DNA from 2 places in the Roseateles sp. genome. Region 1 is predicted to be linked to the other one. Evidence: predicted binding sites of a transcription regulator. Region 1 holds the regulator's gene; the other holds the start of a gene.
The links. Region 1 encodes sigma-54, which starts transcription at its own class of promoters, with help from an activator protein. Its sites were predicted from a motif close to TGGCANGNAANCTGCTTT; they were not measured.
Positions count from the first base shown of each region.

Region 2: glnA (type I glutamate--ammonia ligase) is a predicted target of sigma-54. The motif match lies at 4,498-4,515, and genes of this name have one in related genera.

Region 1 is NZ_OZ253537.1:1,114,677-1,129,372, forward strand. Features, by position in the region: gene ACQY39_RS04940 (16S rRNA (uracil(1498)-N(3))-methyltransferase) at 1-377, shown strand, start outside; gene ACQY39_RS04945 (THUMP domain-containing class I SAM-dependent RNA methyltransferase) at 390-1,688, opposite strand; gene ACQY39_RS04950 (SGNH/GDSL hydrolase family protein) at 1,727-2,740, opposite strand; gene ACQY39_RS04955 (RNA polymerase factor sigma-54) at 2,931-4,460, opposite strand; gene lptB (LPS export ABC transporter ATP-binding protein) at 4,500-5,291, opposite strand; gene lptA (lipopolysaccharide transport periplasmic protein LptA) at 5,288-5,917, opposite strand; gene ACQY39_RS04970 (thiol:disulfide interchange protein DsbA/DsbL) at 6,044-6,706, opposite strand; gene ACQY39_RS04975 (thiol:disulfide interchange protein DsbA/DsbL) at 6,748-7,422, opposite strand; gene ACQY39_RS04980 (SPOR domain-containing protein) at 7,488-8,216, opposite strand; gene argS (arginine--tRNA ligase) at 8,213-9,931, opposite strand; gene ACQY39_RS04990 (serine/threonine-protein kinase) at 10,055-11,416, shown strand; gene ACQY39_RS04995 (PsiF family protein) at 11,507-11,914, shown strand; gene ACQY39_RS05000 (putative bifunctional diguanylate cyclase/phosphodiesterase) at 12,058-14,382, shown strand; gene ACQY39_RS05005 (LysR family transcriptional regulator) at 14,387-14,696, opposite strand, start outside.
Region 2 is NZ_OZ253537.1:4,909,938-4,924,633, forward strand. Features, by position in the region: gene ntrC (nitrogen regulation protein NR(I)) at 1-1,009, opposite strand, end outside; gene glnL (nitrogen regulation protein NR(II)) at 1,024-2,151, opposite strand; gene ACQY39_RS21110 (hypothetical protein) at 2,227-2,781, opposite strand; gene glnA (type I glutamate--ammonia ligase) at 2,980-4,395, opposite strand; gene ACQY39_RS21120 (competence/damage-inducible protein A) at 4,695-5,489, opposite strand; gene ACQY39_RS21125 (EI24 domain-containing protein) at 5,486-6,364, opposite strand; gene ACQY39_RS21130 (TIGR00266 family protein) at 6,560-7,384, opposite strand; gene ACQY39_RS21135 (IclR family transcriptional regulator domain-containing protein) at 7,539-8,336, shown strand; gene phnC (phosphonate ABC transporter ATP-binding protein) at 8,807-9,673, shown strand; gene phnD (phosphonate ABC transporter substrate-binding protein) at 9,716-10,690, shown strand; gene phnE (phosphonate ABC transporter, permease protein PhnE) at 10,815-11,555, shown strand; gene ACQY39_RS21155 (DapH/DapD/GlmU-related protein) at 11,555-12,229, shown strand; gene ACQY39_RS21160 (hypothetical protein) at 12,398-12,637, shown strand; gene ACQY39_RS21165 (nuclear transport factor 2 family protein) at 12,662-13,054, opposite strand; gene ACQY39_RS21170 (DsbA family protein) at 13,075-13,761, opposite strand; gene ACQY39_RS21175 (MBL fold metallo-hydrolase) at 13,823-14,696, opposite strand, start outside.

The DNA.
Region 1 (14,696 bases):
GGGCCGAGAAAAAGCAAGCGCATTGGCGCGGTGTGGCCATCGCCGCCGCCGAGCAATGCGGCCGCAGCCGCATCCCCGAGATCGGCGCAGTGCAGTCCCTGGCCTCATGGCTGTCCGGCCTGGGCCCGCAGCCGGCCGGGCAGCGCCGTTGGCTGCTCAGCCCGATGGCCGCCCAGCCCTTGCAGGCCCTGGCCGCCGCCCAGGCCCAGGCCACTCACACCCTGGTGCTCAGCGGCCCGGAGGGTGGCCTCAGCCCCGCTGAAGAAGACGCGGCCCGTGCCCAGGGTTTCGTGGCCGTGCAACTGGGCCCGCGCATCCTGCGCGCCGATACAGCGCCGCTGGCGGTGCTCGGCTGGCTGGCACTGTCGGAAGCCTGAGCCGGCGGGCGTTCAGGCCTCGGCGCTGGCCTCGTCCCCGCTGCCCTTGTCCTTGCGCGCCGAGCCCTTGATCAGGTCGAAGCGGAACAGCCGGCATTCGATCGGGCCATTCCACATCGGGAACTTGCGCGATTCCTTCAGGCGCATCTTGCTGGGCAGCTTCATGTCCGGGCAGAGCAGCCAGGCGGTCCAGCCGGCTGCGTTCTGGGTGTAGGCGCGCTTCCAGTGGGCGGCCAGGCGGGGGAAGAAGTCGTCGCCGGCATCGCGCGCTTCGGAGCCGCCAGCATCGCGGCTCATCTGCACATTGCCGGCCTTGCCGCGCACTTCGATGCGCTCGCCGTAGGGCGGGTTCATCAAGATGGTGCCGGGCATGCCCTCGGGCAGCTCGGGCGCGGGGCGTTCGAGCGCGTCACCGCCGTTGAACTGGATGTACTGGGCCACGCCTGCGCGCTCGGCATTGCGGCGCGCGAAATCGACCATGCGGAAGGCCACATCGCTGCAGAAGATCGGCACGGCGGGCGCATGCTCGCGGTCCTTGGCGGCCTGCTTGATGGCCTGCCAGCGGCCACGCAGGGGCACGAAGGGCAGCTGGCGCTCGAAGGCAAAGCGGCGCTGCATGCCGGCGGCCATGCCACATGCGATTTGCGCGGCTTCGACGGCGATGGTGCCCGAGCCGCAGCAGGGGTCGTGCAGGGCGCCGCCGGTTTCGGGCGTGCCCTTCCAGCCGGCCGCGGCCAGCATGGCGGCGGCCAGGGTTTCCTTCAGCGGGGCGTCGCCTTTGTCCTCGCGCCAGCCGCGCTTGAACAGGGGCTCGCCCGAGGTGTCGATGTAGAGCGTGGCGTCGGTTTCGCTGAGGTGCAGCATCACCGGCAGGTCGGGGAAGCGGGTGTCGACGCTGGGCCGCTCGCCGGTGGCATCGCGCAGCACATCGCAGATGGCGTCTTTCACGCGCAAGGTGGCGAAGTTGAGGCTGCGCAGCGGCGAGCGCTGGGCCACGGTGTCGACGCGGATGGTCTCGGCCGGTGTGATCCAGTCGCACCAGTCGATGCGGCGAGCCAGGGCGTAGATGTCGTCCTCGTGGCGGTAGCCGCCCGAGATCAGTTCGATCAGCACGCGCTGCGCCAGCCGGCATTCGAGGTTGAGCTTCATCACGCCTTCGAGATCGCTCTTCAGCGCGATGCCGCCGCGCAGCACCTCGATATGGGTCTTGGGCAGGATGGCCCGCACCTCTTCGTCAAGCAGGCGCTCCACGCCCGAGGGGCAGGAGACGAAGAGGTGGTGCAGGTCTTTGGGGGATTCTTTGGCGGCCATGGGCCCGATTGTCCCAGGATTGGCCGCCTCGGCCGTACTCAGGCGCGGCGACGGCGGTTCAGGCCCAGCACAGCCATCAGGCCCAAGCTCATCAGCAGCAGGGTTTGCGGCTCCGGCACGGCGGCCAGCATGCCCTGGCCGAGCACGCTGTGGGTGACCGCGGTCGGATGGATGCGGTCCCAGAACATATACCCGTCGGGGTTGCTGCAGGTGCTGCCATTGGGCTGGCCGACATAGCCGGTGAAGCAGGCCTCGGTGACGTTGCTCAGGCCGTATTGGGCGGCGTTGTCGACCAGGACCTGCTGCGCGCCCAGGACGTCGAAATAGCGGATGTCGATGCCGGGCAAGGCCCGCAGCTGGCCGATGGCTTGATTCAGGCCGAGGTTGAAGCCCAGGGACAGCAGATGCAGCTGACCCGACAGGCCGGAGGAGAGGCCGCCTGGCGTCTGCCCCAGGTCGGGCAGGCCCGGCATCAGGAAGTTGCGCGCACCCAGGCCGTAGAGGGTCTGGACCGCGCTGCTGAGGTTCTGGATGGCCGCTTGTCCGGTGGCCTGCGAGAAGCCCTGGTACTGGAAGTCATTGGCGCCGCCCCAGAGCAGGTACAACGCCTGGCTGTCGGCGGCCATGCCGGCCAGCCCGGCCTGGAAGGTGCCGACCTGCGAGAGCATGCCGGTGTTTTGCAAGGCGGCCGGGGCGCCTGCAGCCACCGCCGCGCCGTTGAGCCAGCCGGTCTGGGCGCCGCCCCAGGCGTAGTCTTGCAGGCTCACGCCCAGGCCTTGGGCGAGGTGCTCGACGGCCACCGGGCCGTTGGAAAAGCGGCCCTGGAAATAGTTGCCGGGCTGGGGCACGGCGCCACCCGTGGCGCGGTAGAAGTTGCCGTTGTCTGACAGGCTGTCGCCGAAGGCGATCACGCGGCTGTAACTGGAGGCGGTGCTGCTCGTGGCTTGAGCCTCAGTCTGCGCCTGCGAGGGTGCGGCCCAGGCCAGGCCGGCAGCGAGCATCAGCAGGGCGGGCAGGCGAGCGTCAGCTGAGGTGCGGTGGATGGTGTTCACGGCAGACCTTTCAAGTAACGATCCAAGTCGGCGGCATGATGGCATGCCTCGAAATGGGAATCACCTGAAATCGGTGTGCGTGTTCACGTTTGGTGAGCTGCGGTGAACGGGTGAACGAGTGAACAGGTGAATGGTGAGTCGTGGTGTGTTGTTCACCCATTCACCTGTTCACTCGTTCACCACTCACCCTTCAAACCACGCGCCGCATCGTCGTCGTCCCAATATGCATGCCTTCGCGGTACTTGGCGACGGTACGGCGCGCGACCTGGATGCCTTGTTCTTCCAACATATTGGCCAGGGCGCTGTCGGACAGGGGCTTGGCCGGGTTCTCGGCGGCGATGAACTGCTTGATCAGCTCGCGCACGGCGGTGCTGGAGGCCTCGCCGCCGGCCTCGGTGGACAGGCCCGAGCCGAAGAAGTACTTGAGCTCGAAGGTGCCGAAAGGCGTGGCCATGTACTTGGCCGTGGTCACCCGCGAGATGGTCGACTCATGCAGGCCCAGCTCGTCGGCGATCTCGCGCAGCACCAGCGGCTTCATGGCGACGGCGCCGTGGCTGAAGAAACCTTTCTGGCGCTCGACGATGGCAGTGGAGACACGCAGGATGGTGTCGAAGCGTTGCTGGATGTTCTTGATGAACCAGCGCGCCTCCTGCAGCGCGCCGCCCAGGGCGCTGTTGCTGATGCCGCCGCGCGTCTGGCGCAGGGCATTGGCGTAGAGCTCGTTGATGCGCAGCTTGGGCGCGACCTCGGGGTTGATGATGACGCGCAGCTCGCGCCCGACCTTGCGCACGATCACATCGGGAATCACCGCCGGCGCCTGGCCGTGGGCAAAGCGCCGGCCCGGCTTGGGCTCGAGCGCCACGATCAGGGCCTGCGCCTCGCGCAGCAAGGGCTCGTCGGCGCCGGTCAGCAGCATCAGGCGGCGGCTGTCGCGCTTGGCCAGCAGGTCCAAGTGCTTTTTGCAGATCATGATGGCGATCACCTGCGGCGCGCTGCGCGGCAGCTGGCGCAGCTGCAGCACCAGGCACTCGGGCAGATCGCGGGCGCCGACGCCGGCCGGGTCCATATGGTGCAGCCACTTCAGGGCGATGCGCAGGTGGTCGAGCAGGTCCTCGCGTTCGGCCGCGCTGTCCTCGCCCGCGTCGGGGATCAAGGCCTCGGCAATCGACTCCAGGCTGTCTTCCAGCAGGCCGTCCTCGTTCAGGGAATCGATCAGCAGGCGCAGGGCCAGCTGGTCGGATTCGCTCAAGCTCATGCCGGCCATCTGCTGCTGCAGATGTTCTTGCAGGGAAATCTCGGCCGATTCCTGCTCGCTGCGCTCGCCGTCTTCGTCGTTGCTGCCGGAGCCGCTGCCGCTGTTGCTGGGCAGCTCGCGGATGCCGTCGAAATCGTCACCCTCGGTGCCGTTCTCCCAGTCCTCGCGCTCGCTGTTGCCGAAGTCCTCGGCCTTGAGCTCGGGCGTGGCCTCGGCCTCGGCGCCGCCGCCCAGTTCGCGCTCGGCGCCGCTGTCTTCGGCGGCACTGGCCTGGCGCAACTCGGGCAGTTCGGGCGCTGCGACGGCGAAGTCGTCTTCGGTTTCGAGCAGCGGGTTCTGCGCCAGCATCTGCTCGACTTCCTGGTTCAGTTCCAGGGTGGACAGTTGCAGCAGACGGATCGACTGCTGCAGCTGCGGCGTCAGCGCCAGATGCTGACTCAGGCGAACCTGGAGCGATTGCTTCATGGCCGCAGGCCCGGCGCTGTCAGGAGGCTCGCCATCACATCACATGCGGAAATGTTCGCCGAGATAAACCTTGCGCACATCGGCGTTGGCGACGATCTCGTCCGGCGTGCCCTCGGCCAGCACCGAACCCTCGCTGATGATGTAGGCGCGGTCGCAGATGCCCAGGGTCTCGCGCACATTGTGGTCGGTGATCAGCACGCCGATCTGGCGCGCCTTCAGGAAACCGATGATGCGCTGGATCTCCAGCACCGCGATCGGGTCCACGCCGGCAAAGGGTTCGTCCAGCAGGATGAAGCGCGGCTGGGTGGCCAGGGCGCGGGCAATCTCGACGCGGCGGCGTTCGCCGCCCGAGAGCGCCGGCGCCGGGCTGTCGCGCAGCTTTTCGATGCTGAGGTCGTGCAGCAGGGCTTCCAGCAGTTCCTTGATGCGCGGCTCTTTCAGCGCGCGGCCCTGCTCGTCGCGCTGCAGTTCCAGCACGGCACGGATGTTCTGTTCCACCGTCAGTTTGCGGAAGATCGAGGCTTCCTGCGGCAGATAGCTCAGGCCCAAGCGGGCGCGCTGGTGGATGGGCAGGTGCTCGACCGACTGGCCGTCGATGCGAATCTCGCCGGCATCGGCGCGCACCAGGCCGACGATCATGTAGAAGCTGGTGGTCTTGCCCGCGCCATTGGGCCCGAGCAGGCCGACCACCTCGCCGCTGTTGACGCCCAGGTGCACGTTCTTGACCACGCGACGCACGCCATAGCTCTTGGCCAAGCCCTCCGCCTCGAGGCGGCTGCGCACGCCGGATTCCAGCGCCGACACCGGCGCGTTGTGGTGGCCGGCGCTCATGGCGTCTTGCGCGGGCTGAGGCTGGTGCTCGGCTTGAGCTGGATGCCCGAAGCCGGCGTGGCGGCGGGCTCCGAGGCGGCGCCGCGCGGCATCATCACCACGCGCACACGGCCGCTCGGGTGGGGCGAGCTTTGGCCGCCTTCCAAGGTGAACACCTCGCTGCGGTTGTCGAACAGGATGACCGCGCCGGTCACCTCGTCGGCCACGGTCGTGCCTTGCAGGCGCCGCACCACGGCGTTGCCGATGAAGCGCACGGTGTCGCTGCGGGTGTCGTACTCGAGCTGGTCGGCCAGGCCTTCGATGGCCTCGCCCGGAATGTCGCGTGCCTGGCGGAAGCTGACCTGCTTGCCGGTCTGGCCATTGGCATAGACCTGGTGGTAGCCGTCGCCGGTCTCGCGCACATCGAGCTTCTCGGCGCGCAGCACCAGGCTGCCCTTGCTCAGCACCACATCACCGTTGAACTCGGTGCGCTGCTTGGCGATCTCGACGCTGCCGCCGTTCTTGGAGGAAATATTGAGTGGCTTGCCGCGGTCGGCCTTCTCGGCCTGGGCTGCGCCAGCGGCCAGGCCCAGGACCAGGGTCGCCAGCAGGCCGGGCAGGGCGGTGGAACGCGAGGACAGCTTCATGGGCACAGGGGTTCGGTCAGGCAAGGGCGTGGACGCCGACGGGTGGCGGCACAAATCTTGCAGGCCATTCTAGTACGCGGCCCGCCCTGCCGGGCTCGCGGCGTCGCTGCGCGTGAGGGGTGGCCCTCAGGCCTTGCCGCTGCGCAGTTGCTGGATCAACTGGTTCGTCAAAGCTAGGGCCGCTTGCCCGCCCACTTGCGGGTTCTGCCCTGGGGCGGCCATGCTGGGGCTGGTCAGGAAGCGGCCGCCAATACCGATCGCCGGCACGGTGTCGGCACGGTAGGCCGCGGCCAGCTGGGCCGACTGGGCCGGGCGGCCCTGGGCGCTGAAGGAATTGAAGGCGGCCTTGAACTTGGCCTCGTCCAGGCCCAGGCTGACAGCGAACTTGGTGATGGCCTTTTCGTCGCTGAGGTCCAGGTGCTGGACATGGATGGCCTTGAACACGGACTCGTGAAAGTCCCCGAGTCGTCCCAGGGTCTCCAGGGCAAACATCAGGCGCTGGTGCAGCTTGTGCATGGCGCCCACACCGACATGGACGCGACGGAAGCTGACATCGGCCGGCAACTGCTTGGCCCAGGCCGACACCAGCGGGTCGAAGGCGAAGCAGTGCGGGCAGGTGTAGAGGAAGAATTCATACACCTCGATCTTGCCCGGCGTGGCTGGCAAGGGCTGGGCCAGGCGCAGGTAATGCTTGCCTTCGACCGGCGCAGCGCCTTGAGCCAGGCTCAGGGCCGGCAGGCCGGTGGCGGCCAGGCAGACGGAGAAATCACGGCGGGAGATCGGTTTCATCGCTTCGCAGGGGGCAGGTGGTGAGATCGGGCTTCCGTGCCTCAGGCCTTGGCGGCGCGGGCCAACTGGATCAGATGGTCGGCAGCGGCCAGGGCACGGCGGCCATTGGCAACTTCACTGTCACCGCGCAGGCCTGCGATCGAGGGCGAGGTCAGATAGCGGCCGCCAATGCCCAGCGCCGGCACGCCATCGATGCGGTAGGCCTCGGAGAGCTTGGCGCCCTGGCCGGCCTTGGTGACCACGCCGAAAGCGTTGAAGGCATCCTTGAACTTGGCACCGTCCACGCCCAGGCGCACGACCAGCTCGGTGAGGCTTTTCTCGTCGTTGAGCTCGAGGCGCTCAACGTGGAAGGCATGGAAGATCTTGTCTTGCAGCTCGGCGGCCTTGCCCAAGGCTTCCAAGGCGTAGAACAGGCGCTGGTGCAGCTTGATCATGGCGTTGAAGCCGACATGGACGCGGCGGAAGGCGACATCGGCCGGCAGTTGCTTGATCCAGGGCGCCAGCACCGGCTCGAAGGCGTAGCAATGCGGGCAGCCGTACCAGAAGAACTCCACCACCTCGATCTTGCCCGGCACGGCCACGGGCAGGGCCTGGGCCAGAGTCTGGTACTTGCCGGCAAAGGGGTCGGTTTGCGCCAGGGCCAGCTGCGGGGCCAGGCTCAGGCCGCCCAGCGCCAGAGGAGTCGACAACAGGGCAGAAAACTCGCGACGTTTCATGATCTTCTTCTCGTTCATCTCGGTGGACAAAAAGGGGCCGCAGCCCCGAGTATTGGGGCGAAAGCTCAGCGTTTGACGCCGACCAGATTGGCTTCGATGCCGGCCGCTTCGATCTTGCGCTGCAGGCCTTCGGCTTCATCGCGGCTGTCGATGGGGCCGATGCGCACACGGAAGACCGTGCGGCCCGACTGTTCCTTTTCCATGACCTTGGCGCTGAAACCCAGCAAGGCCAGACGCGCGCGCTGCTGCTCGGCGTCCTCGTTCTTCACATAGGCGCCGGCCTGTACGAAGTAAAGGTTGGGGTCGGCAGCGGCCGCGGCGGCGCTGGCGGCGGCAGCCTTGGCTTCGGCCTTCTTGTCGGCCGCTTTTTCAGCGGCTTTCTCGGGGGCTTTCTCTGTGGCCTTGGCGGGCGCAGCCGAGGCGCTGGCCGCCGGAGGGGCCACCGTCGGCGCCGTGGCGACCGGGGCGGTAACAGCTGCGGGCGCGGTGACCTGCGCAGGTGAGGCAGGAGCCGGTGCGCCGCTGACCACACCGCTGGCCTTGGCGCCGGCCTTGCCGGCCAGGGGGGCGTTGGGGTCCCAGTTCTTGTTGCGCTGGGCTTCGGCCGCGTCCTGCTCGGCCGTGCGCTGCGGCACCTTGTCAATGAAGGGGATGGGCACCTTGGCGATGTAGAGCGCCACGCCCAGCGCCACGGCCAGACCCAGCAGCAAGCCGACGATCAAGCCGAGGACAAAGCCACCACGTTGTTGTTTGCTTTTGTTGTTGTTGCTGCTGCCAGATTGAGCCGTGCTCATGCCTTCTCCGTCGCTTCAGGAATTGCTTCGCGGGACATCACCTCGGGTGCGCTGACGCCCAGAACGGCCAGGGCATTGCGCAACACCTGGCGCGTGGCGGCCAGCAAGGCCACCCGCGCCGCACTCAGCTCGGGCGCCTGGTCCAGCACGCGCTCAGCCGCATAGTAGCTGTGATAGCTGGCGGCAAGGTCGCGCAGGTAGAAGGCCACGTCATGCGGGGCCAGGCCGGCCGCGGCGCCAGACAGCATGGCCGGGTACTCGGCCAGCTTGAGCATCAGGGCCGCTTCGGTCGGGGCGCTCAGCAGGCTCAGGTCGGCGCTGGCCAGGGCCGTCTCGTCACCGCCGCGGGCCACCCAGTTGCGGATCACCGAGCAAATGCGGGCGTGCGCATACTGGACGTAGAACACCGGGTTCTCGTCGTTTTGCTTCAGGGCCAGGTCGACGTCGAAGATGAATTCGGTGTCGGCCTTGCGGCCGATCAGGAAGAAGCGCACGGCGTCGCGGCTGGTCCAGTCGATCAGGTCACGCAGGGTCACGTAGGAGCCGGCGCGCTTGGAGATCTTGACCTCCTCGCCGCCCTTCATCACGGTGACCATCTTGTGCAGGATGTAATCGGGGAAGCCCTGCGGGATGCCGACATCGGCCGCCTGCAGGCCACCGCGCACCCGGGCAATGGTGCCGTGGTGGTCGCTGCCCTGGACATTGATGCACTTGCTGTAGCCGCGCTGGAACTTGTCGATGTGATAGGCCACATCGGGCACGAAGTAGGTGTAGCCGCCCTCAGACTTGCGCATCACGCGGTCTTTGTCGTCGCCGTAGTCGGTCGTGCGCAGCCAGAGCGCGCCGCCCTCTTCGAAGGTCTTGCCCTTGGCGATCAGCTTGGCCACGGTGTCCTCGACCCGGCCGCTGCTGTAGAGGCTGGATTCCAGGAAATAGCTGTCGAACTTGAGGCCGAAGGCCTGCAGGTCCAGGTCTTGTTCGTGACGCAGGTAGGCGACGGCGAACTGGCGGATGCTGTCCAGGTCTTCGATATCGCCCGAGGCCGTGAACTGGCGGTCATCGGCCACCACGGTCTGCTTGGCCAGGAAGGCGTCGGCGATGTCCTGGATGTAGTCGCCGTTGTAGGCGCTCTCGGGCCAGCCGGCGTCGCCGGGCTTGATGCCCTTCAGGCGGCACTGGGTGGAGTTGGCCAGGGTGGCGATCTGCACGCCGGCGTCGTTGTAATAGAACTCGCGGGTGACTTGCGCGCCCTGGGTCTTGAACAGGCTGCACAAGGCGTCGCCGAGCGCGGCCTGCCGGGCATGACCGACATGGAGCGGGCCGGTCGGGTTGGCCGAGACGAACTCGACCATCACATGCTGTGCCGTGGCCGGCTGCTGACCGAAGGCTGCGGTGGCGGCCAGCACTTCGCTGACCACGGCCTGCTTGGCGGCGGCACTCAGGCGGATGTTGATGAAGCCGGGGCCGGCAATCTCCAGGCCCGTTACCCAGCGAGCGAAGGCCGGGCGGCGCTGCAAGGCCTCGATCAAGGCCTGTGCGAGCTCGCGCGGGTTCTTTTTCAGCGGTCGCGCCAGCTGCATGGCGGCCGTGCAAGCGAAGTCGCCATGGGCGGCTTGCTTGGGGGATTCGAAGGCGGCAACCAGGTCGGTGCCGGGGCTGAGTTCTTGAATGGCTTCGGCCAGGGCGGCGAGCAATTCTTGCTTGGCTTGGATCATGGGGGGAATTCTACGGGCGGGGGCGGGGCGGGGCTGGTGAAGAGGTGAATCGTGGGGGAGGGGTGGTGGGGGTGTGCATTTGCTTGCAATTGAGGCGGGCTGGCTCAACTTATGATGCCCAGCATGTCTTTGGATTCAGACCTCGCCTTCGAGAGCGCTGCCGATCTGCCTGCCCATATCGGCAAGTACAAGGTGCTGCGTCGGCTCGGCGAGGGTGCGACCAGCGATGTCTTTCTTGCCGTGGACGAGTTCCATCGCAACGAGGTGGCCATCAAACGCATGCGTGCCTGGGCCGCGGTCAGCCGGGCCGGCCAGGGCAGTGACTTCAGCCTGCGCTTCTATGCTGCCGAGGCGGCGCTGGCCGGGCGGCTGCAGCATCCGAATGTGGTGCAGATTCTCGACGCCGTGCCGGAGGAGGATTCACCCTATCTGGTGATGGAGTACGTGCCCGGCGTCACGCTCAAGCATTTTTGCCGCAGCGACCGCCTGCTGCCCCTGGACCAGATCGTCGAGTTGGGCTTCAAGTGCGCCATGGCGCTGTCCTATGTGTTCCGCCAGGGCTTGATCCACCGCGATGTCAAGCCGGCCAATCTGCTGGCGGTGCTCGATGCCCAGGGCCAGGTCACCGATGTGAAGGTCAGCGACTTCGGCAGCGCCCTGAACCTGCGCTCCGACTCGACCCAGGTGCACCGGGTCGGCTCCCTGGCTTATATGCCGCCCGAGCAGATTGAGGGTGGCGATGTTGACTGCCGCGCCGACATCTACGCCCTCGGTGCCGTGCTCTACCACCTGGTGGCCGGCCGCGCGCCCTTTGATGCGCCCAGCCAGATGGCGCTGATGCACCAGATTTACCACCAGGCGCCGCCGCCCTTGCAGGGCTTGCGCGGCGGCGTGACGCCGGAGCTGGAGGCCGTCATCCTGAAAGCCCTGGCCAAGCACCCCCAGGAGCGCTATGCCGACTGGGAAGCCTTCGGCAAGGCCTTGTCCGAGCTGGTGTCCAAGCAGCTGGTGCCGCTGGCGCGGCTCTACGAGGTCAAGGATTCCGAGCGTTTCAATATGCTGCGCGAGCTTGAGTTCTTCGCCGATTTTGGCGATGTGGAACTCTGGGAGGTGGTGCACCGCGCGCGTTGGCGGCGCTTTCCGCTCGACCATGCGCTTTACAAGCGCGGCCAGGAGGGCAACACCTTCCACATCCTGGCGCAGGGCGCGGTCGATGTGTACCGCGACGGCAACAAGGTCGCCAGCCTCGGCCAGGGCACTTCGGTCGGTGAGATGGCCTATCTGGCGCCTAACCCCGATCTTCGGCGCCACAGCGCCGATGTGCGGGTCAGCGAGGTCTGCATCACCATCTCCTTCACGCCCGAATCCCTGGGCCTCTTGAGCCCGGAATGCCAGCACCGCTTCGACCGCGCCTTCATCCAGGTGCTGGTGCGGCGCCTGCATGCCGCGCATGAATCGCTGGCGCACCCACGCCGCATCATGTAAACCCGTCTTGAGCCTGTCTCACGGCCGTGCTGCAATCAGCACGGCAGAGGTTCTCGCCATTTCCCCCTAGCCCTTGAAGGACTCCCTCATATGAAGACAAAGCTGATTCACCTCTTGGCCTTGGGCCTGATGACCTTCGCTGGCCTGGCCCAGGCAGCGACGCCGATGGCCTCCTGCGATGCCCAGGCGAGCGAGAAAAAGCTGGCCGGCGCGGCCAAGACCAGCTTTCTGAAGAAGTGCAATGCCGATATGCCCGCCGCTGCGGCTTCTGCCGCGGGCAACGCGGCCTGTGACGCCGCTGCGGCCGAGAAGAAGCTGGCCGGCGCCGCCAAGAAGAGTTTCCTCAAGAAGTGCAATGCCGACGGTGGTGCGGCTGAAGCGGCAGCGCCCGGCGATGCGCAAGCCGCCTGTGCTGCCAAGGCGGCCGAGAAGAAGCTGGCCGGCGCCGCCAAGAACAGCTTCACCAAGAAATGCGTGGCTGACGCGGCTGGCAAGTAAGTCGAGCCCGTGGCGGCCGAGCCGTGGGCTTGGCCGCAAGCCTTCGGCCGTCTGAGGCGCCAGTTTTTAACCGCGTCTGCTCGGAAGGCTGCCTTAGGCTCTATGCTGCGACATCTCAGTGATCTCCCTGCAGGGTCTGCTTCATGAACGGACAAGCGGCAAGGCCTGAGCCCTCGTCGGACACGGAAGCTGGTTCAACGGCCTTGCGGCAACGTGCCGAGGCCGCTGTGCATGCTGCCGCCGGGGCGCTTCCGTCGCTCGACCTGCCGGCCCGAGCCCTGCATGCGCAAGGCGCTGAAGCCGCCCTGCATGAGTTGCAGGTGCACCAGATCGAACTGGAGTTGCAGAACGAGGAGTTGCGCCGTACCCAGCAAGATCTGAGCGAGGCGCGCGCCCGCTATTTCGATCTCTATGACTTGGCCCCCATGGGCTTGTGCAGCACGGACGAGCATGGCTTGATCCGTGAGGCCAATATGAGCCTGGGCCGATTGCTCGGGCGCAGCAGTGCCAGCCTGTGCGGTCAGAAGCTGGAGCAGTTCATCTGCTGCGGCGACCAGGATGCCTACCACCGCTACCGACTCCAACTCGGCTTGCCCTCGGCCGCGCCGACCTGTGAGCTGCGCCTGTGCCTGGAGGATGGTTCCATGCGCTGGGTTCAGCTGCAGGCCGTGGCTTTGCTCGATGCGCGTGGTCAGTCGCAGCTGCGCCTGGCCTTGATGGACATCGATCAGCGCAAGCGGGCCGAAGCCGACTCTGTGCTGGCGGCCAGCATGTTCGACCATGCCGGCGAGGGCATCATGGTCACCTGCGCCCAGGGCGAGATCGTGGCCGTCAACCAGGCCTTCACCCGCATCACCGGTTACCAAGCGGCCGAGGTGCTGGGTCGCAACCCGCGTCTGCTGAACAGCGGGCGTCATGGCCCGGAGTTCTTTGCCCATATGTGGTCGCAACTGCAGCGCGAGGGCTCGGTGCAGTTGGACATGTGGAACCGCCACAAGTCGGGCAATTTGTATGCGGTGACGCAGACCATCAGCGCGGTGCGCGGCACCGGTGGCGCCATCCAGAACTATGTCGGTCTGTTCTCCGACATCACCCAACTGCAGGAGCAGGAAGCCAGGCTGCTGCGCCTGAACCACTATGACCCCCTGACCCAATTGCCCAACCGCCTCTTGCTGGCCGAGCGTCTGCAGCAGGCCATGGCGCAGGCCCAGCTTCAGGGGCGTTTGCTGGCGGTGGTGTTTCTTGATCTGGATGGTTTCAAGGCGGTGAACGATGGCCATGGACACGAGGTCGGCGACCAGATGCTGATCGCCTTGGCCGAAGCCATGAGCTTCACCCTGCGCGAAGGCGACACGCTGGCGCGCCTCGGGGGCGATGAGTTCGTGGCCGTGCTGGGTGATCTGACCTCGGTGGCCGAGGCCCAGCCCCTGCTGCAGCACTTGCTGTCGGCCAGTGCACAGCCGCTGAGCGTTGCCGGGCAGAGCTTGCAGGTGTCAGCCAGCCTGGGCGTGACCTTCTTCCCGCAGGATGAAGAGATGGACGCCGACCAGTTGCTGCGCCAGGCCGACCAGGCCATGTACCAGGCCAAGCTGGCCGGCAAAAACCGCATGCATCTCTTCGACGCCCAACATGACCGCAGCGTGCGCGGTCATCACGAAAGCCTGCAGGGCATCGCGCAGGCGCTCGCGGCCGGCGAATTCGTTCTGCATTTCCAGCCCAAGGTGGACATGGTGGCGGGCCATGTGGTAGGCGCCGAAGCTCTGATCCGCTGGCAGCATCCGCAGCGCGGCCTGCTGCCGCCGGCCGTGTTCCTGCCGGTGATCGAGGACCATGCGCTGGCGATCGAGCTCGGTGAATGGGTGATTGACCAGGCTTTGCGCCAAATCGCCGCCTGGCAAAGTGAAGGCCTGGTCTTGCCGGTCAGCGTCAACATCGGTGCCCGGCAGCTGCAGCAGGTCGATTTTGTCGAGCGGCTGCAGCGCCTGCTGGCCCGCCACGCCGAGCTGGCACCGGGTCTGCTGGAGCTGGAGGTGCTGGAAACCAGCGCCATCGAAGATATCGCCCACGTCACCCGTCTGATCGCCGAATGCAAGGCCCTGGGCGTGCGTTTCGCGCTCGACGACTTCGGCACCGGCTATTCCTCGCTGACCTACCTCAAGCGCTTGCCGGTGGCCCAGCTCAAGATCGACCAGAGCTTCGTGCGCGATATGTTGGACAACCCGGTCGACATCTCGATCCTGCAGGGCGTGATCGGCATGGCCCGCGCTTTCGGTTGCGAGGTGATCGCCGAGGGCGTGGAGACCGTAGAGCATGGCGCCGTGCTGATTCAGCTCGGCTGTCATCTGGCCCAAGGCTATGGCATTGCCCGGCCGATGCCGGCCGGCGACTTGCCCGCCTGGATGGCCGCGTGGCGCCCCGATACCAGCTGGCTGGCGGCCGCCCAAGTGGTGGCGCCGCCGGCCGGATAAGGTTTCAGCCCGCCGCGCCGTGGCCGGCCTCGCGCCAGAAACCCGGGTCGGCATAGCGGAGCTTGAGAAAGTCCACCCACAGGCGCACGCGCAAGGGCAGGTGCTTGGCCTGTGGGAACAGGGCGTAGATGCCGTTGGGCGGCGCGGCAAAGGCGTCGAGCACGCTGAGCAGGCGCCCCGCCGCGATATCCCCCTCGACCTCCCAGGTGCTGCGCCAGGCCAGGCCCAGGCCGGCCAGGCACCAGTCGTGCAAGACCTGGCCGTCGCTGCAGTCGAGCCGGCCATTGGGGCGCAGATGCTGGACCGAGCCGTCG
Region 2 (14,696 bases), 3.8 Mb from region 1:
TGAGGCGCTTGGTCTCGACGCCCAGCTCGGTCGCGCTGCGCTGCAGGAAAAAGCGCGCCAGCACGCCGATGTCCTCACGCCGCTCGCGCAGCGGCGGCAGGCGCAGGCGGATCACATTGAGGCGGTGGAACAGGTCTTCGCGGAAGGCGCCCTGGCGCACGCGCGACTCCAGGTTCTGGTGGGTGGCGGCAATCACGCGCACATTGGCGCGCAGCGGGCTGTGGCCGCCGACGCGGTAGAACTGGCCATCGGACAGCACGCGCAGCAGCCGCGTCTGCAGCTCCAGCGGCATGTCGCCGATTTCGTCGAGGAAGAGCGTGCCGCCGTCGGCCTGCTCGAAGCGGCCGCGCCGTGTGGCCTGCGCGCCGGTGAAGGCGCCACGCTCGTGGCCGAAGAGCTCGCTCTCCAGCAAGTCCTTCGGGATGGCCGCCGTGTTGATGGCGACAAAGGGCCCCTCGGCGCGCGGGCTGTGCTTGTGCAGTGCGCGCGCAACCAGTTCCTTGCCCGAGCCCGACTCGCCGGTGATCAACACCGTCACATGGCTCTGGCTCAGGCGGCCGATGGCGCGGAACACGTCCTGCATGGCGGGCGCCTGGCCCAGCATCTCGGGCACTTGCGCGGCGGCCTCGTCGGCCACGGCCTCGCGCTGGCTTTCTTCTTGGGCGCGGCGGATCAACTCGACCGCACGCGGCAGGTCAAAGGGCTTGGGCAGGTATTCAAACGCACCGCCCTGGAAGGCCGCCACGGCGCTGTCGAGATCGGAGTAGGCCGTCATGATGATGACGGGCAGATGCGGCAGGCGGGCCTTGACCTTGGCGAGCAGGTCAAGACCTGAGCCTCCGGGCATGCGGATGTCGGACACCAGCACCTGCGGGCTGTCCTCCTCCAGCGCGGCCAGCAGATCGCGGGCGTTGCTGAAGGTGCGCACGGGCAGGCCCTCGCGGCTCAAGGCCTTCTCCAGCACGAAGCGGATGGAATGATCGTCGTCGACAACCCAGATGGATTTCATGCGGCTGGTTCCCTCTAGGGCAGGGGCAAGGTGATGCGAAAGTCGGTCCGGCCCGGTTCGCTTTCACAGTCGATCATGCCTTGGTGCTGTTGGGCGATCGTCTGCGCCAGCGTCAGGCCGAGGCCGGAACCACCCTCTCGCCCCGACACCAGGGGAAAGAAGATGCGATCACGAATCTCGGCCGGAATTCCGGGGCCGTTGTCCTCGACATGCAATTCCAATGCCAAGCGCCAGCGCTGCTTACCAATGGTCACCTGGCGCGCCACCCGTGTGCGCAAGGTGATGGAGGCATCACCGGCCGCCATGCGGGATTGCAAGGCCTGGGCGGCGTTTTGCACGATGTTGAGCACGGCCTGGATCAGCTGTTCGCGGTCGCCGCGGAAATCGGGCAGCGAGGTGTCGTAGTCGCGCTTGATCACCAGGCCACGCGGGTGCTCGACCAGCACCAGGGCTCGCACCCGCTCGCAAACCTCGTGGATGTTGACATCGGCCACCACCGGCGCGTGGCGGTGCGGCGCGAGCAGGCGGTCGACCAGGCTTTGCAGGCGATCGACCTCATGGATGATGACTTGGGTGTACTCGCTGAGCTCAGGGCCTAACTCGGTGGGTGCCAGCTCCATGGCCAGCAGCTGCGCGGCGCCGCGGATGCCACCCAGCGGGTTCTTGATTTCGTGCGCCAGATTGCGCGTCAGCTCCTTGGTCGCCTGCACCTGGTCGAGCGTGCGCTCCTCGCGGTCCTGCCGAGTCTGCTGGGCGTTCTCGATCAGCTCGATCAAGACCAGGTCGCCACCGCGCGGCGTGGCCGAGCCGGCCTCCAGCTGCGAGACGATCACGTGCACCGGCACCAGCACCTCGTGCGGCCGCACGCCGCGGCGCAGCAAGGCATCGAAGCGGCTGCTGGAATAAGCATTGCGGGCCACGCCCTCGACCGTGTCACGCAGGCGGCCGGCTTCGGCAAACCAGTCATACAGGCTGCTGCGCTGCACGGCACGGCGCGACAGGCCCATGACGTTTTCGAAGGCCGTGTTGGCGAACAGGCATTCGCCATCGGGCCGGACCACGGCCACCATGGTGGCCAGCATGTCCAGAGCATCAAAGGCCGGCGGGGTGCGCTCGGACGCTTGAATAGCCCCGAGTGACATGGGAGCGCTTGGGCTCATGACAACAACTCCTGAGTGCGGCTGCGCGGCCCCGGAGCCGGCGCGATACACCGGGCCTCAGGACGGCAGCTTGCTGATTTCGCGTTTGAGCGCCGCGACGTCGCTTTCCTGGCGCGCGATGCTGGCTTTGAGTTCGGCCATGCGGTCCAGGTAGCGCTGGTAGTTGCGCTCATCGGCACGTCGCTCGGCGTTGCCGCCGGCGTATTCACGCTGCGTCGCGGCCAGGCGTTCCTCGGCCTCGCGCAGCTCGGTTTCCAGCACACGCCGACGTTCTCCGTCGCGGCTGCGCTGCTGGTTGGGGTCGACCCGGCCGCCGTCGCTGCTGGCGCGCGCCGGTGGCGTGGCATCAGCACGGCCTGCATTTCCGGTACCGGCCGCCCGCGGCTTGGGGGCCTGCAGGATGGTGATGGGCGAGCCCTCGATCGTGCGGCAGCCCTTCTCCTGGGCTTCCTTGGCCGACACGGCGTCGGTGTAGAGCACCGGCGGGCCGGGGCAACGGTAGACCGTGCCCTGGGCCTGCGCCGCGGCGGCCCAGACCGCCAGCGAGCAAACGGCCCAAACCAGCGGATCCGTGCGGCGCGTCATGCGGCGCGTCTTGCGATAGGCGGGCATCGGCGGAGCAGATCGGTTCAACATGGCGCGATTGTGGCCCAAGCGCGGCCGGGCCAAGCGCGCAAGTGCGCGGCCGAAGGCCGGCAAACGCAGCGGCCACGAAAAAGGACGGCCTGAGCCGTCCTTCGAGATGAGCCTGGCGGCTCGTGAAAGCCCGGCCTTCAGCGCACCGATCAGCACGCTGGCGGCCGGCAGCCATCACAGTGCGTAGTACATATCGAACTCGACCGGGTGCGTGGCCATGCGCAGACGGGTCACTTCCTGCATCTTCAGATCGATGTAGGCGTCAAGGTAAGCATCGGTAAACACGCCACCCTTGGTCAGGAAGGCACGGTCCTTGTCCAGCGCTTCCAGGGCCTGGTCCAGGCTGTGGCAGACGGTGGGCACCAGCGCGTCTTCTTCCGGCGGCAGGTGGTACAGATCCTTGGTGGCGGCTTCGCCCGGATGGATCTTGTTTTCCACGCCGTCCAGACCGGCCATCAGCAGTGCCGCGAAGCACAGGTAGGGGTTGGCCGAAGGATCGGGGAAGCGTGCCTCGACGCGACGACCCTTGGGGTTGGCCACGTAAGGAATGCGGATCGAGGCCGAGCGGTTCTTGGCCGAGTAAGCCAGCTTGACCGGCGCTTCGTAGCCAGGCACCAGACGCTTGTACGAGTTCGTACCGGGGTTGGTGATGGCGTTCAGGGCGCGGGCGTGCTTGATGATGCCGCCGATGTAATACAGGGCGAAATCGCTCAGACCGGCATAGCCGTCACCGGCGAACAGGTTCTTGCCGTCCTTCCAGACCGACTGGTGCACGTGCATGCCGGAGCCGTTGTCGCCGACCAGGGGCTTGGGCATGAAGGTGGCGGTCTTGCCATAGGCATGGGCCACATTGGCGACCACGTACTTCTGCAGCTGCGTCCAGTCGGCGCGCTCGACCAGGGAGCTGAAACGGGTGCCGATTTCCATCTGGCCGGCGTTGGCCACTTCATGGTGGTGCACTTCAACCGGGATGCCCAGCTGTTCCAAGATCAGGCACATCTCCGAGCGCATGTCCTGGCCGCTGTCGACCGGGGGCACGGGGAAGTAGCCGCCCTTGACGGTCGGGCGGTAGCCCGAGTTGCCATGGTCGTATTCCTTGCCGGTGTTCCAGGCGCCCTCTTCCGACTCGATCTTGAAGAACGCGCCGGACATGTCATTGCCCCAGCGCACCGAGTCAAAGATGAAGAATTCAGGCTCAGGGCCGAAGAAGGCGGTGTCGCCCAGGCCCGAAGCCTTCAGATAGGCTTCGGCGCGCTTGGCCAGCGAACGCGGGTCGCGCTCATAGGCCTTGCCATCGGCCGGGTCGACCACGTCGCAGGACAGGATCAGCGTCGGCTCTTCGAAGAAGGGGTCGATATTGGCCGTGTTCGGATCGGGCATCAGCAGCATGTCCGAGGCTTCGATGCCCTTCCAGCCGGCGATGGACGAACCGTCGAAGGCATGGCCGGAGACGAACTTGTCTTCGTCGAAGTGGGACACGGGCACCGACACATGGTGCTCCTTGCCGCGGGTGTCGGTGAAACGGAAATCAACGAACTTGATTTCGTTTTCCTTGACGATCTTCATCACGTCGGCGACGGTCTTGGCCATCAGAAACTCCTAAACGGGTAAGTAGCGGGAGAAAGCTTGCGGATGCGTAGGTATTTGTTTGGCTGGCACTGCGCCGTAAGACACAGGCCGCGCCAGTTCAATAAAGCAGTTTGTGTGCCAACTTACGGCACTCCGGTGCGCACTGCGCATGCAGACGGGCACACAGCACGAGCTGCCGCACCGCGCCGGCGCACAGAGCCGCCGAAGCTGCGGGATTATGGTCCGACCCCAGGCTCTGGAACCGGGCGAGCGAGCGAGTTTTCACGTTCAATCACCAAAACGGTGCAATTCGGCGCCGCTCATCGCACCAACTCGGTGCTCACGACAGCACCAAATTGGATCACGCCACTTTTCAGTGCTTGGTAGGCCGCGTCCATCTGTTCGGCCGGGCCTTTGACGCCCAGCTCGATGTGGCGACCCCACTGCGGGTGATCCACGCTGGGCAGGCTGAAGACCTTGATGCCGGGGAACTCCGCTTCCACCCGTTCCATCAGCGGTGTCAGGCTGGCCTCCATCGCCCCCTGGACGATCAGGGACAGTTCCTGGCGCTGCACCGGGCGCTGTAGATCGGCGTGCCGCTGGTCCAGCACCCACTCCATCATCGGATGGGCCATGACCGGGAAGCCGGGCACGAAATAGACCGTGCCGACCGAAAAACCCGGGATCTTGTTGAAGGGGTTGGGAACGATGTCGGCGCCGACCGGAAACACACCCATCTCCAGGCGGCGCAGGGTGTCGAGGTGCTCGGGGTCGACCGTCTCGCCCTTCTCCGCCGCCATGTTCTGGATGCGTTCCCAAATCAGCGCGCGCGCCTCCGGGTGCAGCAGCAGTTCGCGGTCCAGTGCGGCCGCAGCGGCCTGGCGGGTGTGGTCGTCGGGCGTGGCGCCGATACCGCCACAGCTGATCACCAGGTCGCCGCTGGCGAAGGCCTCACGCAGCCGGGCGCTGATGTAGGCGCGGTCGTCGCCCAAGTACTGAGCCCAGTCCAAGCTCATGCCGCGCGCGGCCAGGATCTCGATGAACTTGGACAGATGCTTGTCCTGGCGCTTGCCGGACAGGATTTCGTCGCCAATGATGATCAAACCGATTTTCATGACTCTTCTTGCCTAGGCAGGGATGGGATGGGCGTCAGCAGTTCGACGGGGGCGGCGCCGGTGCTGCGGCTCTGGCGCAGCTCCTGGAGTGCGGCTAGGCAGTAATGGCTGAACCACAGCGAAGAAAAGGCAAAGATCAAGGTGTAGAGCCAGATCGACACCAGGATCAACAAAGGAGCCAGGGCCACGGCCATCACACCGAAGGCCCAGATGGCGGCCGGGGCCGCGCCCAGGTAACCGGTCAGCAGGCCCAGACCCAGCAAAGGCAGGCGGTGCAGACGCAGCAGCTGGCGCCGTTCGGCCACCGAGGCATGTTCGGCCAGCGCGTCGTATGCGAACACCCGGTAGCCAAGCCAGCCCCAAATCAGCGGCGGCAAGATCAGCACCAAGGGCGGGATGAACAGGAAAGGCAGGCTGATCAGCAAGGCCAGCAAGGCCAGGGCCGCGTGGCCCAGGGACCAGAGCAGCGACTGCACAAAAACTGCACCCCGCTTGCGCTCCAGCAGCGGAAAGCGGCGCTGGGCGACCAGATTGACCGCGGTCGGCGTCAGCAGCAGAGCCACCAGCAGCAGGCTCAGCACCACCACCACCGGCAAGCTCAGGGCCAGCACCAGCAAAGGTGCCAAGGCCGAGCGGAAACCGCCCAGACCGACATAGCTGAGCCAGCCCAGCAGGGTTTCGATCAAGCGCCAGGACTCCAGCGTGGCGCGCACCCCAGCCACCGCCTGCTCCCAGAAGAAATAACCGAGGCCCAGCGCCAAGGCCGCGGCCAGCAGCAAGGGCAGCAGGGACAAGGCGATCACCCGCGGATGCAGGCAGTAGGCGGCCGCGCGCCAGAAGGCATCGGCGACGCGGCTGAAGGATTGGACGGGCATGGGTGGGGGGGAGGAGGAGAAGTGAACGGGTGAATGGGTGAATGGGTGAATGGGTGAATGGGTGAATGGGTGAATCGTGGATGGAGCTTTCGATCGGGGTGCCTTGTTCACCCGTTCACTTGTTCACCCGTTCACCAAAAAAAAGCGGCCCTCGGCCGCTTTTCTTGAATGGGCTGCGCTTCGACCGCCCCCAGCTTACTCGTCGTCGCCGCCGAGCAGGCCACCCAGGATGCCGACACCAGCGGCGCCGGCTGCGAAACCGCCCAGCACCGAACCTTCTTCCTTGCGGCCACCGTTCTGAGGCGCGGCAGCAAAGATGCGCGAAGCCAGGCGCGAGAAAGGCAGGCTCTGCAGCCAGATCTCACCCGGGCCGGTCAGCTTGGCCAAGAACAAGCCCTCACCGCCGAACAGTGCGGTCTTGATCTTGCCCACATACTGGATCTCGAAATCCACGCTGGGCGTGTAGGCCACCACGCAACCGGTGTCGACCAGCAGGGTCTGGCCGGGCGCCAGCGTGCGGCGCACCACGGTGCCGCCGGCATGCACAAAAGCCATGCCGTCGCCTTCCAGCTTTTGCATGATGAAGCCTTCACCGCCAAAGAAGCCGGTGCCCAGTTTCTGCTGGATGGCGATGCCCAGAGACACGCCGCGCGCTGCGCACAGGAAGGCGTCCTTCTGACAGATCAGGGTGCCGCCGAGCTGGCGCAAGTCCATGGGCAAGATCTTGCCCGGGTAAGGCGCGGCGAAGGCGACACGCTGCTTGCTGCTGCCGTTGTTGGTGTAGATGGTCGTGAACAGCGACTCGCCCGTGATCAAGCGCTTGCCGGCGCCGAGCAGCTTGCCGAAGAAGCCACCCTGGTTGGCCGCACCATCACCGAACACCGTGTCCATATTAATGGCGGCATCCATGAACATCATGCTGCCGGCTTCGCCGATGGCGGCCTCGCCCGGGTCGAGCTCGACCTCGACGAACTGCATCTCGGCGCCCTTGATTTCAAAATCGACTACATCCATGGCCATGAAAAAACTCCTCGCTTGGGAAAGACTGCGGGCGCGATGTTAGCCAGTTTTTGCCCGCCCTGACTTGGGTCACCCAGCGCCGCTCACTGCCGCCGCTGACAAGGCCCCGCTGCCCCGCAAGGGTGAGCCGAAGCTCCTGCCTATACTGCCGGCCATGAATGACAACGCCGCGCCCGAACTCGCGCCCAAACCCGGGGACAGCTATGTGCAGTCCTTCGCGCGCGGCCTGTCGGTGATCCGCGCTTTTGATGCCACCGCACCGCGCCAGACCCTGACCGAGGTCTCACGCCGCTGCGGCCTCACCCGCGCTGGCGCCCGGCGCATCCTGCTGACCCTGGAAACGCTCGGTTATGTCAAGAGCGACGGCCGCTTGTTCGCGCTGACGCCCAAGATCCTCGACCTCGGCTTTGCCTACCTGTCCTCGCAGCCGCTCTGGCAGTTTGCCGAGCCAGTGATGCAGCAGCTGGCCGCCGAGCTGAACGAGAGTGTTTCGGCCGCGGTGCTGGAGGGTCAGGACATCGTCTATGTGCTGCGCGTGCCGGCACGCAAGATCATGAGCATCAACCTCGGCGTGGGCAGCCGCCTGCCGGCCTGGTGTACGTCCATGGGCCGCATCCTGCTGGCCAGCCTGCCCCCGCCGGCGCTGGATGCACAGCTGGGCCAGCTGAACATCACGCCCCTGGCCTCTCGGACCGTGGCCAATCTGCCCGATTTGCGCGAGCGCATTGCGCAGGCCGGCCGCCAAGGTTGGTGCCTGGTCAACCAGGAGCTGGAAGACGGCCTCGTGTCCCTGGCCGCGCCCATCACCGATCGCAAAGGTCATGTCATCGCCGCACTCAATGTCGGCTCGCAAGTGAACCGCCGCTCGCCCGAGCAGCTGCTGGAGCAGACCCTGCCACGCCTGCTCGACGCGGCAGGGCAGATCTCGCGCTTGCTGCAGATCAAGGCCTGAGGACGGCTGGAACCGGCACAAAGCAGCCGTTGAGTCCGGCGGTGATCGGGCCGACTGGGCACTCTGCTCCGTTCATGTCCCCCGACCCCACCCTGCGGCTGGGGTCTCCTCCTTGACTTCACTTCGCAGAGCACCCAGCCGTCCCGATCCAGCGAGGCCGCGCTCATTCGACGAAAACGCCGAGCGGTGGACCTGACAAGGGGTGTCGGGTGAGTGCTGAAGCGAAGTAAAGGGGGAGGCCTGGGCGAAGCACAGGCCGGAGGACATGAGCGGAAGCACTCGCCCGACGCCCCTTGGCACAAGTCCAGCCTTTAACGGCTGCTTCGTGCCGAAGACAGTCATCCAGCCAACGTCACCGCGCCGACGCCGCCCCGCCACGAATCTTTCACACAAGCTGCCTAGCATCGCCCCAGCTCCTGACGGCTTGTCGCCGCTTCAGGATGCCCTTGAGCGAAAGAGCGAGGTGCGGCATGCATGCAATCGAAGTGACAGCGCTGAGCAAGAGCTTTGGCGCACGACGGGCCTTGGACAGCGTCAGCCTGCAGCTGCGTCCAGGCGAGATGGTGGCGCTGATCGGCGCTTCGGGCTCGGGCAAGTCCACCTTGCTGCGCCATTTGTCCGGCTTCGTCGCCGGCGACGCCAGCTCCGGTGAGCTGCGCGTGATGGGCCAGCTGGTGCAGTCGCAAGGCCGCATCGCCGGCAATATCCGCAGCGTGCGCGCCCAGATCGGCTTTGTCTTCCAGCAATTCAATCTGGTCGGCCGCATGACGCTGCTGAACAATGTGTTGACCGGCCAGCTGCACCGCATTCCCCTGCACCGCAGCCTGCTGCAGTGGTTCACGCGCAGCGAACGCGCCGCCGGCCTGCAAGCGCTGGCCGAAGTTGGTATAGACGACTATGCCTTTCAGCGCGCCTCCACGCTCTCGGGCGGCCAGCAGCAGCGCGCCGCAATCGCCCGCGCCCTGGTGCAGGGCGCCAAGGTGGTGCTGGCCGATGAGCCGATCGCCTCGCTGGACCCGGAATCCTCACGCAAGGTCATGGACATGCTGGCCCGCGTCAACCGCGAGCATGGCTGCACGGTGCTGGTGTCCTTGCACCAGGTCGATGTGGCGCTGCGCTACTGCCAGCGCGTGGTCGCCATGCGCGAAGGCCGGGTCGTCTATGACGGCCCCAGCAGCGCCCTGAACCCGGCCTTCCTGAACGAGCTCTATGCCAGCGACGCCGACGCCCCGGCCCTGCCGCACGAGGGCGCGGCGCTGGTCAGCCAGCCCATGCCCCTGCCCAGCGCGGCCCCAGCAGCCGCACCGCACAGCGCGCCGCTGCCCGTGGCGGCCTGAGCCCCCTTTCGACCCCGCCATTTTTCATTTGGAGAGAACCCCATGATCCGCAAGCTCTTGCTCGCCACCGGCACCCTGCTGGCGGCCACCCTGGCCCAGGCTCAGGACATCAATTTCGGCATCATCTCGACCGAATCCGCCTCCCACCTCAAGGCCGACTGGGCCCCCATCCTGGCCGATATGGAAGCCAAGACCGGCTACAAGGTCAAGGCCTTCTTCGCCAACGACTACACCGGCATCATCGAAGCCATGCGCTTCAACAAGGTGCAGATGGCCTGGATGGGCAACAAGTCCGGCATGGAAGCCGTGGACCGCGCCGGTGGCGAGGTGTTCGCACAGACCAGCTATGCCGATGGCGCTTTGGGGTATCACTCGCTGCTGATCACGCACAAAGAGAGCGGCATCAAGAGCGTCGAGCAGGTGCTCAAGAGCCAGCGCGAATACAACTACGGCGCCGGTGACCCGCAGTCCACCTCGGGCACCCTGGTGCCGGGCTACTACCTCTACGCCCTCAACGGCATCGACCCCAAGACCCACTACAAATCCAGCCGCTCGGGCAACCATGAGTCCAACTTGATGGCGACCGCAGCCAAACAAGTGGACGTGGCCATCACCAACACCGAAGTCTGGGAAAAGTTTCAGAAGCGCGAAGCCGAGAAGGCCAAGAACATCCAGATCCTCTGGAAGTCGCCCCTGATCGCGGCCGACCCCATGCTCTGGCGTGCCGACCTGCCGGCCGATATGAAGGCCAAGCTCAAGACCTTCTTCATGAGCTACGGCCGCGGCGAATCCGAAGCCTCCAAGCGTGAGCTGGCCAACCTGGCCAAGCTGACCTTCGGCGTCTTCAATGAATCCAGCAACAAGCAGCTGGTGCCCTTCCGCCAGCTCGAGCTGTTCAAGGACAAGGCCAAGCTCGAAAACGACGACAAGCTCGACCCGGCCGCCAAGCAAGCCAAGCTGGCTGAGATCCAGAAGAAGCTGGCCGAGCTGAACGCCCAGCTGGCCCAGGCCAAGTAAGCAATAGGGCAGCCGCCCGTCCCCACCACGACGCCCCCACGCCATGAGCAGCACCACCACCAGCACCGCCGTTTCACCCAAGGCCCCCACGGACCCCAGTGGCGGCCTGCCGCGGGCCGGGCTCATGAGCTTGGTCGGCTGGGGCCTGGCCCTGGCGCTGTTCGCCTGGGCCTGGCGTGGCGCCGACATGCGCCCGGGCGCGCTCTGGGCCGACTCGGCCAATATGGTGAGCCTGGCCCGCGAGTTCTTCCCGCCCGACTTCACGGACTGGCGCACCTATGTGGCCGAGATGGTGGTGACGGTGCAGGTGGCGCTCTGGGGCACTTTGCTGGCGGTCGTCTGCGCCGTGCCATTCGGCCTGCTCAGTTCGTCGAACATCACGCCGGCCTGGGTGCACCAGCCGGTGCGGCGCCTGATGGACGCCGCACGCGCCATCAACGAGATGGTGTTCGCCATGATCTTCATCGTCGCCGTCGGCCTGGGGCCCTTCGCCGGCGTGCTGGCCTTGTGGGTGCACACCACGGGCATCTTGGCCAAGCTGTTCTCGGAGGCGGTCGAGTCCATCGACCCCCGGCCGGTGGAAGGCATCCGCGCCACCGGCGCCAATGCGCTGGAAGAAATCGTCTACGGCGTGATTCCGCAGGTCATGCCGCTCTGGGTCAGCTACACGCTCTACCGTTTTGAGTCGAATGTGCGCTCGGCCTCGGTCGTGGGCATGGTCGGCGCTGGTGGCATTGGCGTCATCCTCTACGAAGTGATCCGCAGCTTCCAGTACGCCCACACGGCGGCGGTGATGCTGATCATCATCGCCTTCGTCACCGCCATCGACCTGGTCTCGGCGCGCATTCGCAAGGTGCTGATCTGATGACGAGTTATCACATCGCCGCCCACAACCTGCCGGCACCGGTGCGTCTGAGCGAGGCGCCCACCCTGGCCAGCGACGCCATCGTCCGCGACAGCTCATTTGGCCGCTGGTGCGAAGTCGGCGCCAGCACCCGCATCGAGCACAGCGTCTTCGGCGACTACAGCTACATCGGCCACCACGCCGAGGTCATGGCCGCCGACATCGGCAAGTTCGTCAACATCGCCAATATGGTGCGCATCAACCCCGGCTTCCACCCGGTCGAGCGCCCCTGCCTGCATCACATCCTCTACCGCGGCAGCATGTACGGCGAAGGCTTCGGCGCGGATGACGCCGAGCTCTTCCACTGGCGCCGCCTGCAGCGCGTCAGCATCGGCCACGATGTCTGGCTGGGCCATGGCGTGATCGTCATGCCCGGCGTCAAGATCGGCCACGGCGCCGTCATCGGCAGCGGCAGCATCGTCACCCGCGACGTGCCCGCCTGGACCATCGCTGCCGGCAACCCCTGCCGCGCGATTCGGCCGCGCTTCACGCCGGCCATTGGCAGCGCCATCGAAGCCGTGGCCTGGTGGGACTGGACCCACGAAGAGCTGCAAGCGCGCCAGGACGAACTGAAGGATGTGCGCAAGATGTTGGCCGCGCACTCTCGAAGGCAGTCGGCGGTGGCCGCTTCCTGAGCCTTGCCTGAGCGTTGCGACGGGAGCTTGCTCTCGGACGGATGCGCACGGTGCCGCCATCAGGGAGGGCTGACACCGGCAACGAAGCTGCACTTACCATCGCCATGTTCTGAGGCCGCGACCCTGCATGGGCAGGGAAGCTTCAGACCAGAGCGCGAAGGGAGACTCATGCAGCCATTGACCCACATCCTTGCGCTGATGCGCGAAGGCAAGTGGAACGAGGCTCACAACCTGGTTCAGGACGATGAATCCAGCACCGCAGCGTGGCTGCACGCCCTGCTGCATGTGCAGGAAGGCGACCTTGAAGACGCGGAGTATTGGTACGGAAAGGCCGGTCGCCACTTTCGCAGCAGAGGCACGCTCAGCGAGGAGCTTGCTGCCTTGGAGGCCAGCCTGCGAGGACCCTAGGCCAGTGCGCTGGTCCCCGCGACATCAACCCCGCATGGCCTGCGCGACCCGCAAGGTGTCGGTGAACTGCTCGAAACCGACGATCTTGCCCGCAGCAAGGCGCCACACATGCGTCGTGCGCGCCTGCATCGCTTTGCCGGTCTTCCGGTACGTGCCCTGATAGCTGCCAACGGCCACGATCTGCTCGCCGCCGTCGATCAACTGGTCCAGTGAAAAGGTGTACCCCTCCCAGTCGCGGCCCAGCACCTTGAACACCTGTTCGATGACCTGCTCGATGCCGATCCAGGTACCGGCGCAGGGAAAGCCAGCCATCTCGGTCCAAGCCACATCGGGCGCGACGTCCAGCATCATGCCGACGACATCCTGGCGTGCTGAAGCCGCATAGTGGTCAGCGATGATCTGCAGATTGGTTTTCATGAGAGCTCTCTGAAGTCGCTTCAAATGGCACAGCCGTCCGCGCCACATCCAAACGCAGGTGCTGCTTGGATGCTGGGGCTGCGGCTACGCAGCCAGGCCTGGAACTCCTGAGGGCGCCCCAGATAGCTGGAGACGTCCACGGTTTGCAAGCCGCCTTCCGTTTCAAGCACCATGCTTGGAAAGCCCTGTGCGCCCACCTGAGCCATGAAGGCGCGGGTGTCTTTGATGTGCGCCTGCACCGGCTCGCCCAGCTGCTGATCCAAGGCTTGCGCAAAACCACTGGCGGCCAGGCCGATGGCAGCGGCCACCTCGATCAGAACCGCACGGTCGGCGATGCGCACGCCGTCGACATAGTGCGCGGTCTGTAGCTGCGCGAGCAGGTCCAGCCCTCGCCCCGCCATCGCCTCGGCGGCCAGCATGGCGGCGGTCGGCGGCTCGGAATCGAACACGGCCGTCGCGTCGCGCAGCAAGCCTTCTTGATAGCCCTCACCGAAACGCTGGCTGCTGAGCTGCGCCACGCGCACGTCATGCGCCATCACGAAGCTGCGCAACTCGGGCGTTACGCGCTGGCGCCGCGCGCCCGTCATCATCCCGCCGCCCCGAGGGAGCACGGGAATGACTTCACGGGCCGCCTTCACCAAGGGGGCGACGCCGTAGCACCAGCCACACAAAGGGTCATGGATGTAGTGCAAGCGGGTCTTGTTCATGATTCGACAACTGTTCTGTGTGGCAGGGTGAGCAGGTGTACGCGGCGCAAGGCTCAGCCGATCACCACTGCATTTCGCCCTTGGCGACCTTGGCACTGATGTCGAGCGCGATGCCCTCGCCCGCTTGGGGGTAGGCCTTCTTCATCGCCTCGATCAGCTCAGCGCCGGTTTTGGCTTTGATGGCCTCGGCGTTGAAGCGCAGCAGATAGCTGCGCGTGTAGGCAATGGTGCTGGTGTCCAGTGCGGTGCCGGGCGCCATGTGACCAGGCACGACCATCGCGGGCTTGAGCGCTTCCATCTCATCCAGCTGAACCAACCAGGCCGCACGCTCGCTGGCCTTTTGCGTGTCAGCCGTCCACACATGCTTGTTGCCGAAAATGGCGATGTTGCCGGCGATGGTCTTGATGGACGGGATCCACACATAAGGACGATGGGCCAGTTCACCCACGGTGCCGCGCACTTCGATGGTCTCGCCGTCCACCTTCAGGGTCGTGCCCTGCAGCAGCTCGGGAACGATAGGTTTTTGCGGTGCATTGGCACCCATCTTGGGCGACCAGAAAGTCACTTTGCCTGCCAGCTTGGCCTGCAGCTTCTCGCGCACGGCCGGGGTGGTCAGAACCTGGGCATTGGGGAAGATGCCTTTGAGCACTTCGGCGCCGAAGTAGAAGTCCGGATCGGCATTGCTGATGAAAATGGTCTTCAGGGTCTTGCCGCTGTCGAGCACATTGGCGGCCACACGCAGGGCGTCGGCACGAGTGAAGCCCGTGTCAATCACGAGGGCTTCGGTCTGGCCGCTGACGACCACGGCGTTGACGTTGAAGCTGTTGCCGTCGGCGTTGTAGACCTTCACCGCCAAGGGTGCCGCGGTCTGCGCCGCAGCGCCGGTGGCGGCCAAAACGCCGAGCGTCAGGGCTGGGAATACGAAACGGGCGATG